DNA from 4 places in the Shewanella sp. NFH-SH190041 genome. Region 2 is predicted to be linked to each of the others. Evidence: predicted binding sites of a transcription regulator. Region 2 holds the regulator's gene; each other region holds the start of a gene.
What was found. Region 2 encodes sigma-54, which starts transcription at its own class of promoters, with help from an activator protein. Its sites were predicted from a motif close to GTTGGCACGNNNNTNGNNT; they were not measured.
Positions count from the first base shown of each region.

Region 1: NFHSH190041_RS10835 (YccF domain-containing protein) is a predicted target of sigma-54. The motif match lies at 2,079-2,097, and genes of this name have one in related genera.
Region 3: flgF (flagellar basal-body rod protein FlgF) is a predicted target of sigma-54. The motif match lies at 2,300-2,318, and genes of this name have one in related genera.
Region 4: flgB (flagellar basal body rod protein FlgB) is a predicted target of sigma-54. The motif match lies at 2,069-2,087, and genes of this name have one in related genera.

Region 1 is NZ_AP026070.1:2,424,856-2,428,591, forward strand. It holds gene NFHSH190041_RS10820 (ChrR family anti-sigma-E factor) at 1-124, shown strand, start outside; gene NFHSH190041_RS10825 (hypothetical protein) at 504-680, shown strand; gene NFHSH190041_RS10830 (1-aminocyclopropane-1-carboxylate deaminase/D-cysteine desulfhydrase) at 984-1,862, opposite strand; gene NFHSH190041_RS10835 (YccF domain-containing protein) at 2,135-2,542, shown strand; gene NFHSH190041_RS10840 (substrate-binding periplasmic protein) at 2,574-3,371, opposite strand; gene NFHSH190041_RS10845 (cytochrome-c peroxidase) at 3,616-3,736, shown strand, end outside.
Region 2 is NZ_AP026070.1:714,939-718,674, reverse strand. It holds gene lptB (LPS export ABC transporter ATP-binding protein) at 1-535, shown strand, start outside; gene NFHSH190041_RS03185 (RNA polymerase factor sigma-54) at 645-2,108, shown strand; gene hpf (ribosome hibernation promoting factor) at 2,138-2,425, shown strand; gene ptsN (PTS IIA-like nitrogen regulatory protein PtsN) at 2,428-2,871, shown strand; gene rapZ (RNase adapter RapZ) at 2,868-3,719, shown strand; gene NFHSH190041_RS03165 (HPr family phosphocarrier protein) at 3,709-3,736, shown strand, end outside.
Region 3 is NZ_AP026070.1:1,441,739-1,445,474, reverse strand. It holds gene flgH (flagellar basal body L-ring protein FlgH) at 1-569, opposite strand, end outside; gene flgG (flagellar basal-body rod protein FlgG) at 721-1,509, opposite strand; gene flgF (flagellar basal-body rod protein FlgF) at 1,521-2,264, opposite strand; gene flgE (flagellar hook protein FlgE) at 2,431-3,736, opposite strand, start outside.
Region 4 is NZ_AP026070.1:1,437,906-1,441,641, forward strand. It holds gene NFHSH190041_RS06330 (chemotaxis protein CheV) at 171-1,091, shown strand; gene NFHSH190041_RS06335 (CheR family methyltransferase) at 1,153-1,986, shown strand; gene flgB (flagellar basal body rod protein FlgB) at 2,143-2,541, shown strand; gene flgC (flagellar basal body rod protein FlgC) at 2,545-2,961, shown strand; gene flgD (flagellar hook assembly protein FlgD) at 2,985-3,736, shown strand, end outside.

The DNA of each region.
Region 1 (3,736 bases), 1.7 Mb from region 2:
CAACCATGAGCATGCCCCCAAAACAGCTACCGGTTGCTTATGCTATACGGTTGTTGATGCCCCATTGCACTTTACTAAAGGTATTAGCCAATTGCTTAATCCTATCGGTAAACTCATTTATTGACGCCAGACTATCCTCTTCTCTGCGGCCATTAAATCGGCATATTTGTCGGTGGCCGCACATAATTGTTGATATCAGAGAATTGACAATACGCTTTTCGCCGCTAATATACCTAGACAGTTGAACAATTTATCCACTGAAAATCCCCAACTTTTAGTTGTATTTCAGCAGGTTTATCCACTTTTTAGCGCCTATCTGCTAGCGTTTTTCGTAGCAGAGATGCTCATGAGCAGACTAAAAATAAAGTAAAACCTTTGGGAAATGTACCAACTACAGACTCAAGTCGATAACGATTCCGCCTGCCCCGGGCTGAGGATATTTTATTGAAACATTTGATTCACTGAAAAAGTGAAACTATCAGTAGTAATAAGGAGTGTGACCTATGTCATACAAAATCGATAACCATGAAATTAATGTGTGCTTCCCGGTAGATTCTATTTCTATCAACAAAACTTCCATTGCGTTTACAGATAAACACGGTAAAAACCGTCAAACCTTCTCAAAACGCACAGAAGCACTGAAATTTATGAAATGGTTGTTAAATCCAAACAGTAAATAACAAACCGCTGACCGCACTCCATCACGGTCCTACCTCACATCTTCCAGGACGAGTGTCACAGCAGCAAGGTTTTATCATGTTACTCTTCTCTTTTGGTCAGGCTAGCATCTGCACTGCGGCAGATGGAACCTGACCAAACAGTGATAACCTCAACACAGCTTCTGCACATTTCCCCAGCTTTATCAACTAATCTTTACTACCCACCGTTCTAGTCGCTAGCTGCACAAAAAAGAGCCCATCATGAGTAGGCTCATAACCATTTGCCTCTCTTATTGAGCTGTAACTAAACAGACCGTTAGTTACTTAACTAAGAAATTTCTCTGGATATTTACGTTGATAGCGGGGCAACATCGTCTCATTACCAAGCAACCCACCCTGATGAAGATACATAACATCACCATTGGGGTATTTATCCAATAATTGAGCGAGTAATATCAAACCTACTGGGTCATAAAGTAGATCAAACTCAATGCCACACTCACAAGCCAGCTGCCAAACCGATAAACACTGGGGATATAACTTGCCATAGTGATATTTTTGCCCCAAGGAAACCACTTTAGGATAACAATTGCTATCTGCTTCAAGTTCAGCAAATTGTTGATGCAAATACGAATCACCACCCACCGTTGCCGCAGTATAAACTTGAATGTCTACTTTACGTGCCCAAAAACGCCGTTGTAAGTAAAGTGCAGTGGTACCTGTTCCTGATGGCAACACAACTCTCAATGGCGCTCGTAACTGCTCCTGTTGCCAATGAATAATTTCATCAGCCAGTTGATCAATGCCATATTGAGCTTGATGACAACGCCCTCCCTCTGGCACCACGAGTACATCCTGATGCAAAGACCATGCTTGGGCGGCAATATAATCATGGCAACTTAACCCTTGACGATCGATACATTGGCTCAAATCAATAATTTCGGCTCCGAGTGCCAGTGCCGCACGATAATTCCCAGCTGGATGCTGATGGATATATGATGCAACATGATCAACATAAAATTTAAGCTGCCAACCCTTTAATGCAGCAAGCGCAGTAAGGGCGTACAGGGAATTTGCTTGGGGAGAACCATAACCAACCAACGTGGTGACAGAGGGGAAATCGTGTTGCAGAAAATAAGCAAATTTACGGGCTTTATTACCACTAAATGCCCCATGTAGTAGATCATCACGTTTTATAAACACGTTCCGCCCAAACAATGTGACGGTATCAACCGGTGAATGGGATAAGCGCAAAATGAAACTCCCTTGCAATAAAACCAATAGCACTAAGTAAAACCTGCGCCATGATACCCTAAACCGATTTAGTCAAAACAACGATATATTGGTTTAATTGGCCACCCAGATTTTCAGAGCGAAAAGCAATCTAACCAAAAATAATCAATAAATCATTATGTTAATAGTGGCCTGTGATTTGCTTTCTACAGCAATATCAACGACAACAATGAGGAAAACACATGTCTTTACTTCGCCTGCTACTGAACATTATCTGGTTGTTTACCGGAGGATTAGTGATGGGGCTCGCTTGGTGGCTGGTCGGATTGCTTTGCTTTATCAGTATTATCGGTATCCCATTTGGTCGCGCCTGTTTTGTTATCGGTGAATTGAGTTTATGGCCCTTTGGTCAGACCGTCATTGAACGAGAATACCTCACCGGAAAACAGGATATCGGTACAGGTAATTTAGGGATGGTAGGAAATATCATCTGGTTTTTACTCTTTGGGTTCTGGTTAGGATTAGGCCATCTGTTATTGGCTATCGCCAGTTTTATCACCATTATTGGTATTCCCTTCGGCCTACAACATTTAAAACTGGCACAACTGAGTTTAACGCCCATAGGTCAAACAATCGTGGCAAAAGCATAAGCAGGATATGAATGTCACTAATACAGCAATATCATTCCGATGATACCGGCATAGCGACACCTAAATAGCCCTGCATCACCGCAGGTACATTAATTTTTGCTAGCCCCTGATCCAGAATTCGTTGCCAACGGCGCCCTTTGGCACCAAGTTGAAACGCCACATGCAAACCAGGGTTAGCAAGCAATTTCTTATTTACCTGCAGCGCATCATGAAAGGAGGCGACAGCGGGGCTACGTAGTAAATAGGTAAAGACACGGGTATCCATCACTGCAGCATCAATTCTCGCCGAGGCCAATGCTTTAACATTGTGCAAATCTGACGTCGCAATCATCAGGCGTTGCTGCGGTGCCAATAATGCATCTAACACTCGAGCATTATTATCATTGCGTACCGTAGCAAGTGAATACTGACGTAAATCTTGAGCCGTTAGCCAGCTGATGGGGTGAAAACGCCGTTCAATCAACCCCAAGGGGCTATAGCTAATAGGGGCCGACAATAAAAATTGCCCACGATGATGATCATAAACCGGCAATATTCCTAAATAACGACTGGTGGGATTACTGGCAAGTTTTATCGCTCGACGCCAAGGATAAAAATCGACTTTAACATCATGCCCCATTGCTCTGACTGCCGCTTTCACCACAGCTACTGATGCCCCTTGCTCCGGCAAAAACTGACTGGCATAAGGAGGCCATAAAATTGAAATCAGGTGTAACGTCTCACCACGGACGGAAAATGTCACACAACAAGATAAAAGAGCCACATTCAGTAATAGAGCCCATTTACGCAGGGCGCGTAATAAAGAGGATGATGAAAATAACAGTGGCATGGTGAACTCCTGCAGCATCATACCGTTTAATAATTTCCTACCTATCCTGCACACATCATCCATGAAGCATCCACCAAGTATAGCCCGCCTAACAGACCATTAATAAAATGCCAAGGATATCACTCACAATCTGTTTATCCAGCTAAGCGATAGACACAATCTAAACAATCTGTTTCTGGCCTTACCCGGCAAAGATTAAGCTTTGTTTATTAAAGTTTTTATAATAACTATTCCAAGGCATCTGATGAAATCAACCCTACTTAGTCCGATTCTACTGACCTTATCTTTAGCTTATATTCCAACAATTTTCGCTGCTGAACCCATTAGTATTATCCCACCAGCCAAAATCACGGAGCCAGACAAAG
Region 2 (3,736 bases):
TGAAGACCTGACACTGGATCCCATGCATATGCGGGCACGCAAAGGCATTGGTTACTTGCCTCAGGAAGCCAGTATTTTCCGTAAATTATCCGTACGGGACAATATTATGGCAGTACTGCAGACCCGCAAAGATCTCACCCGGGATCAGCGTGAAGAGCAGCTGGAGCATCTGTTAGAAGAGTTCAACATTACCCATATCCGTGATTCCATGGGGATGGCCCTATCCGGCGGGGAACGCCGCCGGGTTGAAATTGCCCGAGCATTAGCGGCAAATCCTAAATTTATTCTTTTAGATGAACCATTTGCCGGTGTAGACCCTATTTCAGTTATCGATATCAAAAAAATTATTGAGCAACTGAGGGATAGGGGCTTAGGCGTACTGATCACCGACCACAATGTGCGCGAAACCCTCGATGTCTGTGAACACGCCTACATTGTCAGTCACGGTAACTTGATTGCGGAAGGAACTCCTGCTGAGATTCTAGATAACCAACAGGTGCGCACAGTGTACTTAGGCGAACAATTCAGGCTATAGTTAGGTTTAACGCCTTCAGACATGGCGCTGAGCGGCTCTTATCAGGAACCTTTCCGCTGCTCACCAGTATTTTCCATCACAAATATTCTAAACAGGGATTTGCGGTTATATGAAAGCGTCACTCCAGCTCAAACTGGGTCAGCAGTTAACCATGACGCCTCAGTTGCAACAGGCGATCAGATTACTGCAACTTTCATCTCTCGAGCTACAACAAGAAATCCAGCAGGCATTGGATGCAAATCCGCTGCTGGAGATGGATGAAGAGCAATACGAAGCAGACACAAAAGAACAGGACGCCATATCAGACGAAGAACAATACCGTACCGAGACGCCGGATAGTTCAACTGTCGATACCGCTGATGCTGTCACTCAGGAGTCAATGCCCGACGAACTTCCCATGGATACCACTTGGGATGAAGTCTATACCGCTTCACCAGTATCCTCAGGTGCTGCTGGACGTGATGACGATATGCCATTTCAAGGGGAAACCAGTGAAGGGCTTTATGAACATCTGGAGTGGCAGAAGAACCTGACCCCATTTTCTGATAATGACAATGCTATTGCCACCGCCATTATTGAAGCCATTGATGAACGCGGCTATCTGACTCAAACCACAGCAGAGATTCTCGAAGCATTAGGCGATGATGAAACCGAGTTGGACGAAGTTGAGGCTGTTCTAAAACGTATTCAGCATTTTGATCCTATTGGCGTTGGTGCCCGGGATCTCAGTGAATGCTTGCTAATCCAATTAGCCCAGTTTCCCTCTGAAACGCCACATATCGACAACGCACGATTACTGATTAAAGATTATCTGGAGCTGATTGCCGGGCGGGATTTTCGCACTTTAATGCGCAAGACTAAACTGAAAGAAGATGACTTGCGCGATGCCATCAATTTAATCCAGCAACTTAATCCACGCCCTGGATTGCTGATCAGTCGAGAGTCCGACGAATATGTCATTCCCGATGTTTCTGTCAGTAAGAAAAATGGCCGTTGGGTTGTAGAGTTAAACCCTGATTGCATGCCAAAACTCAGTGTTAATCAGCAATATGCAGCAATTGCACGCAGCAGCAAAAATCAATCTGATAGTCAATTTATCCGAGGGCACCTACAAGAGGCTAAATGGTTTATCAAAAGTCTCGAGAGCCGCAATGATACCCTGTTAAAAGTGGCCAATTGTATTGTACAGTTTCAACAAGGCTTTTTTGAATTCGGCGACGAAGCCATGAAACCCATGGTACTCAATGATATTGCTGAAGCGGTGGAAATGCATGAATCCACGATTTCTCGGGTAACAACCCAAAAATACATGCACACCCCTCGGGGCATTTTTGAACTGAAATATTTTTTCTCTAGCCACGTCGGAACCGAAGATGGCGGAGAATGCTCTTCAACTGCCATCAGAGCCTTTATCAAAAAACTGGTGGCTGCAGAGAACCAGAAGAAGCCATTAAGCGACAGTAAAATGGCACAGCTTCTGGCCGAACAAGGAATAAACGTGGCAAGACGGACCATCGCAAAATATCGAGAAGCGATGTTAATCCCGCCTTCCAATCAACGTAAGAGTTTATAAAACCACTGGGACAATGGAGGTAGATATCTATGCAAATCAACCTGACGGGGCATCACATCGAGATCACCGACTCATTGCGTGAGTATGTAGAGAGCAAATTTACAAAGCTTGAACGCCATTTCGAACAGATCAATAATGTCCACGTTGTGCTGAATGTTGAGAAAATGCAACAGAAAGCAGAAGCAAAATTACACCTTAATGGCGGTGAGATTTTTGCCACATCCGAACACGCGGACATGTATGCCGCCATTGACACCCTGATAGATAAACTCGATCGTCAGGTCATTAAACACAAAGAGAAGTTGACTAAACACTAACGATGGAACTCAGTACCATCCTGCAGCCGGAATGCACGACCTGTGCCACTCCGGGCAGTAAGAAAAAGGTACTGGAGCTGATTAGCGACCTAGTCGCCGCCCAGTACCCCACCCTTTCCGCTCAGGAAGTCTTTGAAAGTCTTCTTGCAAGGGAAAAAATGGGGAGCACAGGTATAGGAAATGGTATTGCGATTCCCCATGGCCGTCTCGCTAACATAGAACAACCTATCGCCGTATTGGTGAAATGCACCGAGCCAATTCCTTTCGATGCCATAGATAATCAACCGGTGGATATTTTATTCGCCCTCTTGGTACCGGAAGCCCAATGTCAGGAGCACTTAGCCACACTCTCAGCAATGGCAGAGAAACTCAGCGATAAACAAATCGTAAAACAGTTACGTAAAACTCAGGATGAAACTGAACTTTACCAGGTGATTGCCGGATGAAACTCGTTATCGTCTCAGGCCGCAGCGGCTCAGGAAAATCTGTAGCGCTTCGGGTATTGGAAGACTTAGGTTATTACTGTGTTGATAACCTACCATTAGCTTTGATTGGCAGCTTGCTTGAACAGTTGAAAAATAGCAATGAACAAGTCGCTATCAGTGTTGATGTGCGCAATCTACCAGAGCAAGACAAACTGCTAGAGCAACAACTAAGCGGCTTGCCAAATAACATTGAGATTACCAGTTTTTACCTGTATTCGACCGATGAGGTTTTACTCAAGCGCTATAGTGAAACCCGTCGGCTACACCCTTTATCCAAAAATCAAGCATCACTGCAAGAAGCAATCAAACTTGAAGGACAGTTATTGGCACCACTGTCCAGCGTGATGGATCACTTTATCGATACCTCAAGTTTGAATATTTATGAACTCAGTGATCGCGTTCGACACATACTGTTAGGGCATGTAGAAAAAGAACTGGTGATCACCTTTGAATCATTTGGTTTTAAACATGGTATGCCCGCAGAAGCTGATTTTATGTTTGATGTGCGTTTTTTACCTAACCCACACTGGGAGCCTGAATTACGCCCATTTACCGGTCGAGATCAGCCTGTGCAAGAGTTTCTAAGCCGTCAACCACTGGTAAATAAATTTATCTGGCAAATCGAAAACTTACTCGAGACTTGGCTGCCCCATTTGGAGCGTAATAACCGCAGCTATCTCACTATTGCCATCGGTTGTACCGGGGGACAACATCGCTCCGTGTATATTGCCGAACAATTAGCCAAACGCTTTGCATCATGCCATCACTCAGTGCGTATCCGTCACAGAGAACTTGGCGATGAAGCTTGAGAAACAGATTACCATCT
Region 3 (3,736 bases), 730 kb from region 2:
CGGGCATTGGCCACCCTAACGGACTGAATACGGTTATCCGGGCTGATATCTTCCGAGCGTACAATGCCGGTAAGACGAATAAACTCCTCCCCATGGTTAATGGTTATCCACTTTTCTCCGCGAATAACCAAATTACCGTTATCCAATACCTGCATAACATTGGCCGAAATACTGCCAGACAAGCTATTACTTTGATCCGCATCCGCAGCACGGTTGCTATTAAAACTGTCCTTATATTGCAAATCCAACGGCACCCCTTTGATGGTGACATTACGCCCACCGGCATTGATAGGGTCCAGCGTCAGATTAGCCGACTTAGTGATATCGTTATTGGCACTTTTGGATGCCTGAGTCGACTCACTCAGTACCACGGTAATAATGTCACCCACCTTATGGGCGCGGATATCGGAATACAAACTGCCCGCTTGACTGGCCTGATACATAGAGCCGGTCACATCCATCTGGGTGACAGGTGGCGAGGGCACCACAGGGGCATAATAAGGGTCATCAGCAAAAGGTTTTGACGGCGTACTGCTGCAACCCGCCAGCAATACCCCCCCCGCGACCAAACAACAATGCTTTAAGAGATGCCGCCCGATGCACACCCAAGATATAAATCTATGCCCTGAAACCAGGCAATCGCGCAGCTCTGCACGTCTCTCACATCGAGGTTGCCAAACTCGCCGCCAAAACACCAACATGGAAACCATAATGACCGCCTTATAGGTTCTGATTCACATAAGCCAGCATCTGATCCACAGCTGAGATGACTTTGGAATTCATTTCATAGATGCGCTGACTTTCAATCAAATTAACCAGCTCTTCAGTCACATTGACATTAGAGGTTTCCAGCGCGCCTTGTCGGATAGCCCCCAACCCATCTAATGATGCTGTGCCCTGGATAGGTGCACCGCTGGCCCCCGTCTCCAGATACAGGTTCTGGCCCATGGGCTCCAAACCAGAGGGATTGATAAAGTCGGCAATACTCAACTGACCCACAACCTGATTTTCCGCCGCACCGGCCGTTTTTACCGACACCTGTCCTTCTGCCGACACGGTAATGGATACAGCATCGGCCGGAATATTCACCGGCGGCTGTAACACATAACCGGCCCCCGGTGTCACCATCTGGCCGGTATCATCTAACGTAAACTGACCATTGCGGGTATAAGCCGCACTGCCATCGGGCAGCTGCAACTCAAAAAAGCCACTCCCTTCAATCATCAAATCCAGCGCATTATCCGTGGTTACCATATTGCCTTGAGTAAACATCTTCTGGGTGGCCACCACTTTGGTCCCCGCGCCAATATTTAGACCATTGGGTAACTTGGTATTGGCAGCACTGATGCCACCAGCCTGATTGACGGTTTGATACAGCAAATCTTCAAATACCGCGCGGGTTTTCTTGTACCCCACAGTACTGGCATTAGCGACATTATTCGAAATAACGGAAATATCCGTCTGCTGAGCATCAAGGCCGGTTTTACTTATCCATAATGCAGGATGCATGAGCTGTCCTCCTAACTGATACGCATCAAGGATGCTGATGCGCGGTCATTTTCTTCCGCGGTTTTGATCATCTTGACCTGCATTTCAAACTGGCGTTGCAAATCAATCATGGCCACCATTTCATGCACGGGGTTAACATTACTGCCTTCCACTGCCCCAGATACCAAGCGTACCGTCTCGCTAAATTCAGCATCTTGACCGGAAAGTTGCCGAAACAGGCCATCTTCTCCCCGCATCAGTTCAGCATTTCCCGGATCAACCAGTTTCAGCTGACCGACCACTTCAATCACCTCCGCAGGTGCCCCTTGTGGGCGGATAGAGATAGTGCCATCTTGACCAATCTCAATTTTCTGAATCGGTAATGGCAGGACCACCGGGCCCCCCTCGCCGATAACAGCATTGCCTCTGTCATTACGCAGCACCCCGGCCGCATCCAGATGTAAACTGCCAGAGCGGGTATACGCCTCTTGCCCATCAGCGGCCTCCACTGCCAGCCACCCGTTACCATCAATGGCGATATCTAAATCCCGGCCAGTGGTTTTCAGCGCCCCGGGAGTAAAATCGGCTCCTGGTTGCTCCGTCATGGCAAAGACCCGGGTAGGCAATCCTTCGCCGAAGGCCTGCATACTGCGCGCTTGGGCTAAATCAGCTTTAAAACCATCGGTATTGGCATTGGCCAGATTATTGGCCCGCACCGCCAGCGAATGCATATTTTGCTTAGCACCAGACATGGCGATATAGAGAAACTTGTCCATCAGCTACTCCGTCAAACTTTATTCCTGTGGTTAAAAAGCAAGCTTTGTGCCACGAAATAGCGCCAATAAGGCGTCAGAGCAGTATGTAGGAAGGGAAAAGGAGGAAGTGAGAGTGAATACTGCGGCAAAAGGCTGCCAGTTGGCTGCAGCCCTTTGCCATACCGGCTTAACGGATCTGTAATATGGTCTGTTGCAAAGTATTGTTCACTTCCAGCGCCCGAGAGTTGGCCTGGAAATTACGCTGTGCAGAAATCAAATCCACCAATTCAGTGGTGAGATCAACGTTAGAGAGTTCCAATGCAGAGGAACGGATATCACCAAAAGTGCCTGTTCCCGCTTCCCCAGCTAAAGCAGGGCCCGATTCCAAGCTAGGTTGCCAAGAAGTATTACCGTTTTGTACCAAGCCCTGTTCATTAGCAAACATCGCCAGTGCCACCCGAGCCAAGGGTGCCGTAGTGCCATTACTGTATGACGCCACAATCAAGCCATCTGGTGCCACCTCCACATTAGTCAATCGCCCCACTGTCGTGCCATTTTGTGATAACACCGTCACTTCAAATGGGGCTGAATACTGCGTGGGATTTTCAAAATTAATGGTCAGTTCTTGGGTACCATCTGCGCCGAGATTCAGCACATTGGCACCAGCCACCCCCAACTGCTCAGTGGTTATGGCTATCGGATCAGAGCCAACATAAACGCCGGTATCATTAAATTTCAGCACGGCGCCTGTCCAACCGCCAGCATTAGTCGCGGTTGCCGGGGTATCCGGCGTGCCATCGGCATCAGTATCGGTTTGATAAGTGCCGGCAGGCCCGGCCAAATCCACCTGTTTCCCGTCTATGGCATAAAATGCGACCCAGTTACTTTCTCCGGTATAAGCTGCATCTTGAGGACGAACAAAATAGGTGGTCAGAATATGGGGTTCCCCCAACGAATCATAAAAGGTCACTGAGGTGGAGTTATTAAAGGTTTCAGAATTATTGGGATCAAAATCCGCCAGCACCTTACTGCCATCACCCGCATTAACATTCATGCGAATGCCCACATCCGATGTTTTCACCGGGCTGCCTGCCGTTCCCGGTACTTCAACCGGTGCTGTGGTCGTTAAACTAACCGACGTGGAATTACCATCCCGATCAACGGGAAAAGTCTGTAGATAGTTACCGGAAGAGTCCACCAACAAGCTGTCAGAGTCCACTTTAAATGCACCGGCACGGGTGTAGGTATAATCCTGTGAGCCCACCCCGGATGAGGTGACAAAAAATGCGCCACCGCTAATGGCGAGATCCAAAGCATTATTGGTAAATTGCAAACTGCCCTGATGAAACTGCTGCGCGACCCGGTTAGTGGTAACCCCGCCACCGACAGCGGTGCGGCTGTTAGAAAAAATGGAATTGGCGTAAACATCAGAAAACTCTGCCCGGGACTCCTTAAACCCGGCGGTATTCACATTGGCGATATTATTGGCCGTG
Region 4 (3,736 bases), 720 kb from region 2:
CCTTGTATTCCACCTATACTTCCCCGAAAGGAATGCTGTATGCCGGGACGGATGTATTACATACCTGTCAGTTAGTTGGCGTTATCCGTGCCCGAGAAGGAGTTTTGCAAGTTTTATGCCCATGTACATTATTTGGGCAATACATAGATAAAGACTGCTAGGGCGAAGTTATGGCAAGTATTCTTGAGTCGGTTAACCAACGCACACAGCTGGTGGGTCAAAATAGACTGGAGCTGTTGTTGTTCAGGCTTAACGGACGTCAGCGTTTCGGGATTAATGTTTTTAAAGTCAAAGAAGTTCTACAGTGCCCCCCTTTGACCACCCTACCTAAACTCAGCCCTTATGTCCGCGGAATTGCCCATGTTAGGGGACAGACCATTTCAGTGATTGATTTGTCTGTCGCGACCGGTGGACCTCGGGTTGAGAACACAGATAACTGTTTTATCATTATTTCGGAATATAACCGAAGTGTGCAGGGGTTCTTGGTTAATGCTGTCGAACGTATTATCAATATGAACTGGGATGCCATTATGCCACCTCCAAAAGGGGCTGGTCGGTTCTCTTATTTAACTGCAGTAACTGAAATTGAAGGTGAACTGGTTGAAATTCTGGATGTGGAAAAAATCCTGGATGAAATTTCACCGGTGAAAACTGAACTCAGTGATGAAGCACGGGAAAAGCTTACCGTGACCGCAGAGCAATCATTCCACATTATGGTGATTGATGACTCAGCTGTGGCACGGAAACAGATTATCCGCTCGCTTGCACCGCTTGGATTAAAGATTGATACCGCCAAAGATGGTGGTGAAGCATTGCGGATGTTGAAACATTTTGCTGAAGAATATGGCAATGTGGCCGATGAGATCCCATTGATAATCTCTGATATCGAAATGCCGGAAATGGATGGTTATACCCTGACAGCGGAGATCCGTAATGATCCTCGGCTGAAGGACATCAAAGTGGTACTGCATACTTCGCTGAGCGGGGTATTTAACCAAGCCATGGTAGAAAAAGTTGGGGCGGATGACTTTATTGCTAAATTCAGTCCTGATGAATTAGCTGCCACAGTGAATAAACACTTAAGCATCTAAATTATTTGACTGGCAAAGCCATTCAGCGTTTTTACGCGGGTGTGATTAATAGGAAAGAAGCGTGCCTAATAAGACTCTTGCTGAATCTGACTACAGTCAATTCAAGCAATTCTTGGAACAACACAGTGGTATCGTTCTGGGCGACAATAAACAGTATCTTGTCCGCAGCAGATTGGCACCCTTAATGGGCAAATATGATTTGCCCAGCTTATCAGCTGTCATTCAGCAGTCGATGAAACCGATGGAGCGCCAATTACGCTCTGAGGTGATTGATGCAATGACCACTAATGAAACTCTGTGGTTCAGGGATAGATATCCTTTTGAACTGCTCGGCAGTGAATTGCTGGCAGAGTTTGCTCATCTGGGGCGACCTATCAAAATATGGTCAGCCGCCTGTTCTTCTGGCCAAGAGCCTTACTCTTTGGCAATGACAGTGTTGGAAACCCAACAGAAAAAACCGGGTAGTTTGCCCGCGGGCGTGACTATTTTAGCCACGGATTTATCCCCGACTATGTTAGAGCGGTGTCGTGCAGCTGAGTACGATAATCTGGCATTAGGACGTGGCTTATCAGAAGAGCGTAAACGACAGTTTTTTGAACCTATGCCCTCGGGCACGATGCGGGTAAGAGATAATGTCAAACGTATGGTGACTTTCCGCGCGCACAATCTACTGGAAAGTTATGCCGCGTTAGGCAAGTTTGACATTATTTTCTGCCGTAATGTGCTTATCTATTTTGCGCCTGAGGCAAAAGCAAAGATCCTGCGGCAATTTGCTGCCGCGCTCAATCCTGGCGGTATTCTGTTCCTTGGGGCCTCTGAGTCTTTGGCCGGGCTAACGGATGAGTTTGATATGGTGCGCTGTAACCCTGGTATTTATTACCGCAAGCGTAGATAAGATATTAAATTTAATGGTTTTTTAAAATGGGCTGATATAAATATCGGCCCATTTTTTTATTTTCTCCTCTCAAATTACTTAAATTGGCACACCCTTTGCCATCTTATTGTCATCACAATCAGCACAGGTCGATAATGCGACCGGCAAGGAGTGGCGATGGCATTGAGTTTTGATAAGGCATTAGGGATCCACCAATTCACCCTTGGTATCAGAGCCAAACGGGCGGAAGTGATCTCCAGCAATATTGCCAATGCTGACACTCCCCAATACCGCGCCCGCGATGTGGATTTTTCCCGGGCACTGGACAATGCCAGACATCAGCAACAGGGCATGAAAATGCACCGCACCGATGGGCAGCACTTTGATACCCGCATGCTGGCGGCTGAGCAGGTGAAATTTCGTATTCCCCACCAGCCAGATACTGGCGATGCAAATACGGTGGATATTCAGCAAGAGCAGGCCGCATTTATGGAAAATGCGCTGGAATATCAGATGTCGCTGGGGTTTCTGGACGGTAAATTCGCCGGGTTGAAAAAAGCATTAAAAGGAAATTAAGCCATGAGTCTGTTTAATATTTTCAATGTGTCTGGCAGCGGTATGTCTGCCCAGTCGGTCCGGCTCAATACCACCGCCAGTAATATTGCCAACGCTGGTGCGGTTTCCAGTAGTACCAATGACACTTACCGCGCCCGTTACCCCGTATTTGAAACGGAGCTGGCCCGCGCCGGGCTGCAGCAAAGTGCAAGTCAAGGCGTTAAGGTGAAAGGCATTGTGGCCAGTGATTCGCCGCTGACAAAGGAATATTCCCCCCAGCATCCGTTAGCGGATGAGCAAGGGTTTATTTATAAGCCTAATGTCAATGTGATGGAGCAGATGGCAGATATGATTTCAGCATCACGCTCATATCAGATGAATGTGCAGGTGACTGAAGCGGCAAAATCTATGCTGCAGCAGACCCTGAGGATCGGCAAATAATGGCCCTGTGCGGGAGGTAACCTTTGAGCCTCATTAATCCATTAACTGGTGCCGGCGCTTTGCTAAGTCGTTCAGCCAGTCAAGCGATATCTGAATCATCGTCCGGCTCGCCTTATCTTGATAGCTTGCGTGGCAGTCCCGAGGTTGCGACAGGCGCTGATCAAAATAAAGAGCTATCGCAAGAAGATTTTTTTGCTCTGCTTAGTCAGCAGCTGTCGATGCAGGATCCGTTTAAGCCGGTGGGAAATGACCAGATGATTGCCCAGATGGCATCGTTTTCCACTGTGGATGGCATTGCATCGCTCAATGATGAAATTGTTAACCTCAATAGTGTGATGACCTCAAGTCAGGCGCTACAGGCATCGGGGTTAGTGGGACAAAAAGTGTTGATCCCCTCCGGCAGTGCCAATTTGGCAGCAGAAGAGCCTTCAGTGCGAGCCGTCGTCACCACCCCTGTGCCCGCTGAGGCTATCCGGGTGCGGGTTGAGGATGAAAATGGCCAGTTGATCACGACTTTTGATGTTAATGGGCAAGCTGGCGGCAATATTGATTTCAGTTGGGATGGATTAAATAGCCGGGGGGAAGCGATGCCGCCGGGCAATTATAGTTTTAGGGCCTCGGCCCGGGTTGATGGCGAAGTACAGGAGTTACCTGTGTCCACTTATGCCCATGTCACCAGTGTGTCATTGGGGACGGCCACCAGCGGCGCGGTATTAAATCTGCGCGGTATCGGTGGGGTCAAGCTGGCTGATGTTCTGGCCGTGGCAGAGAGTTA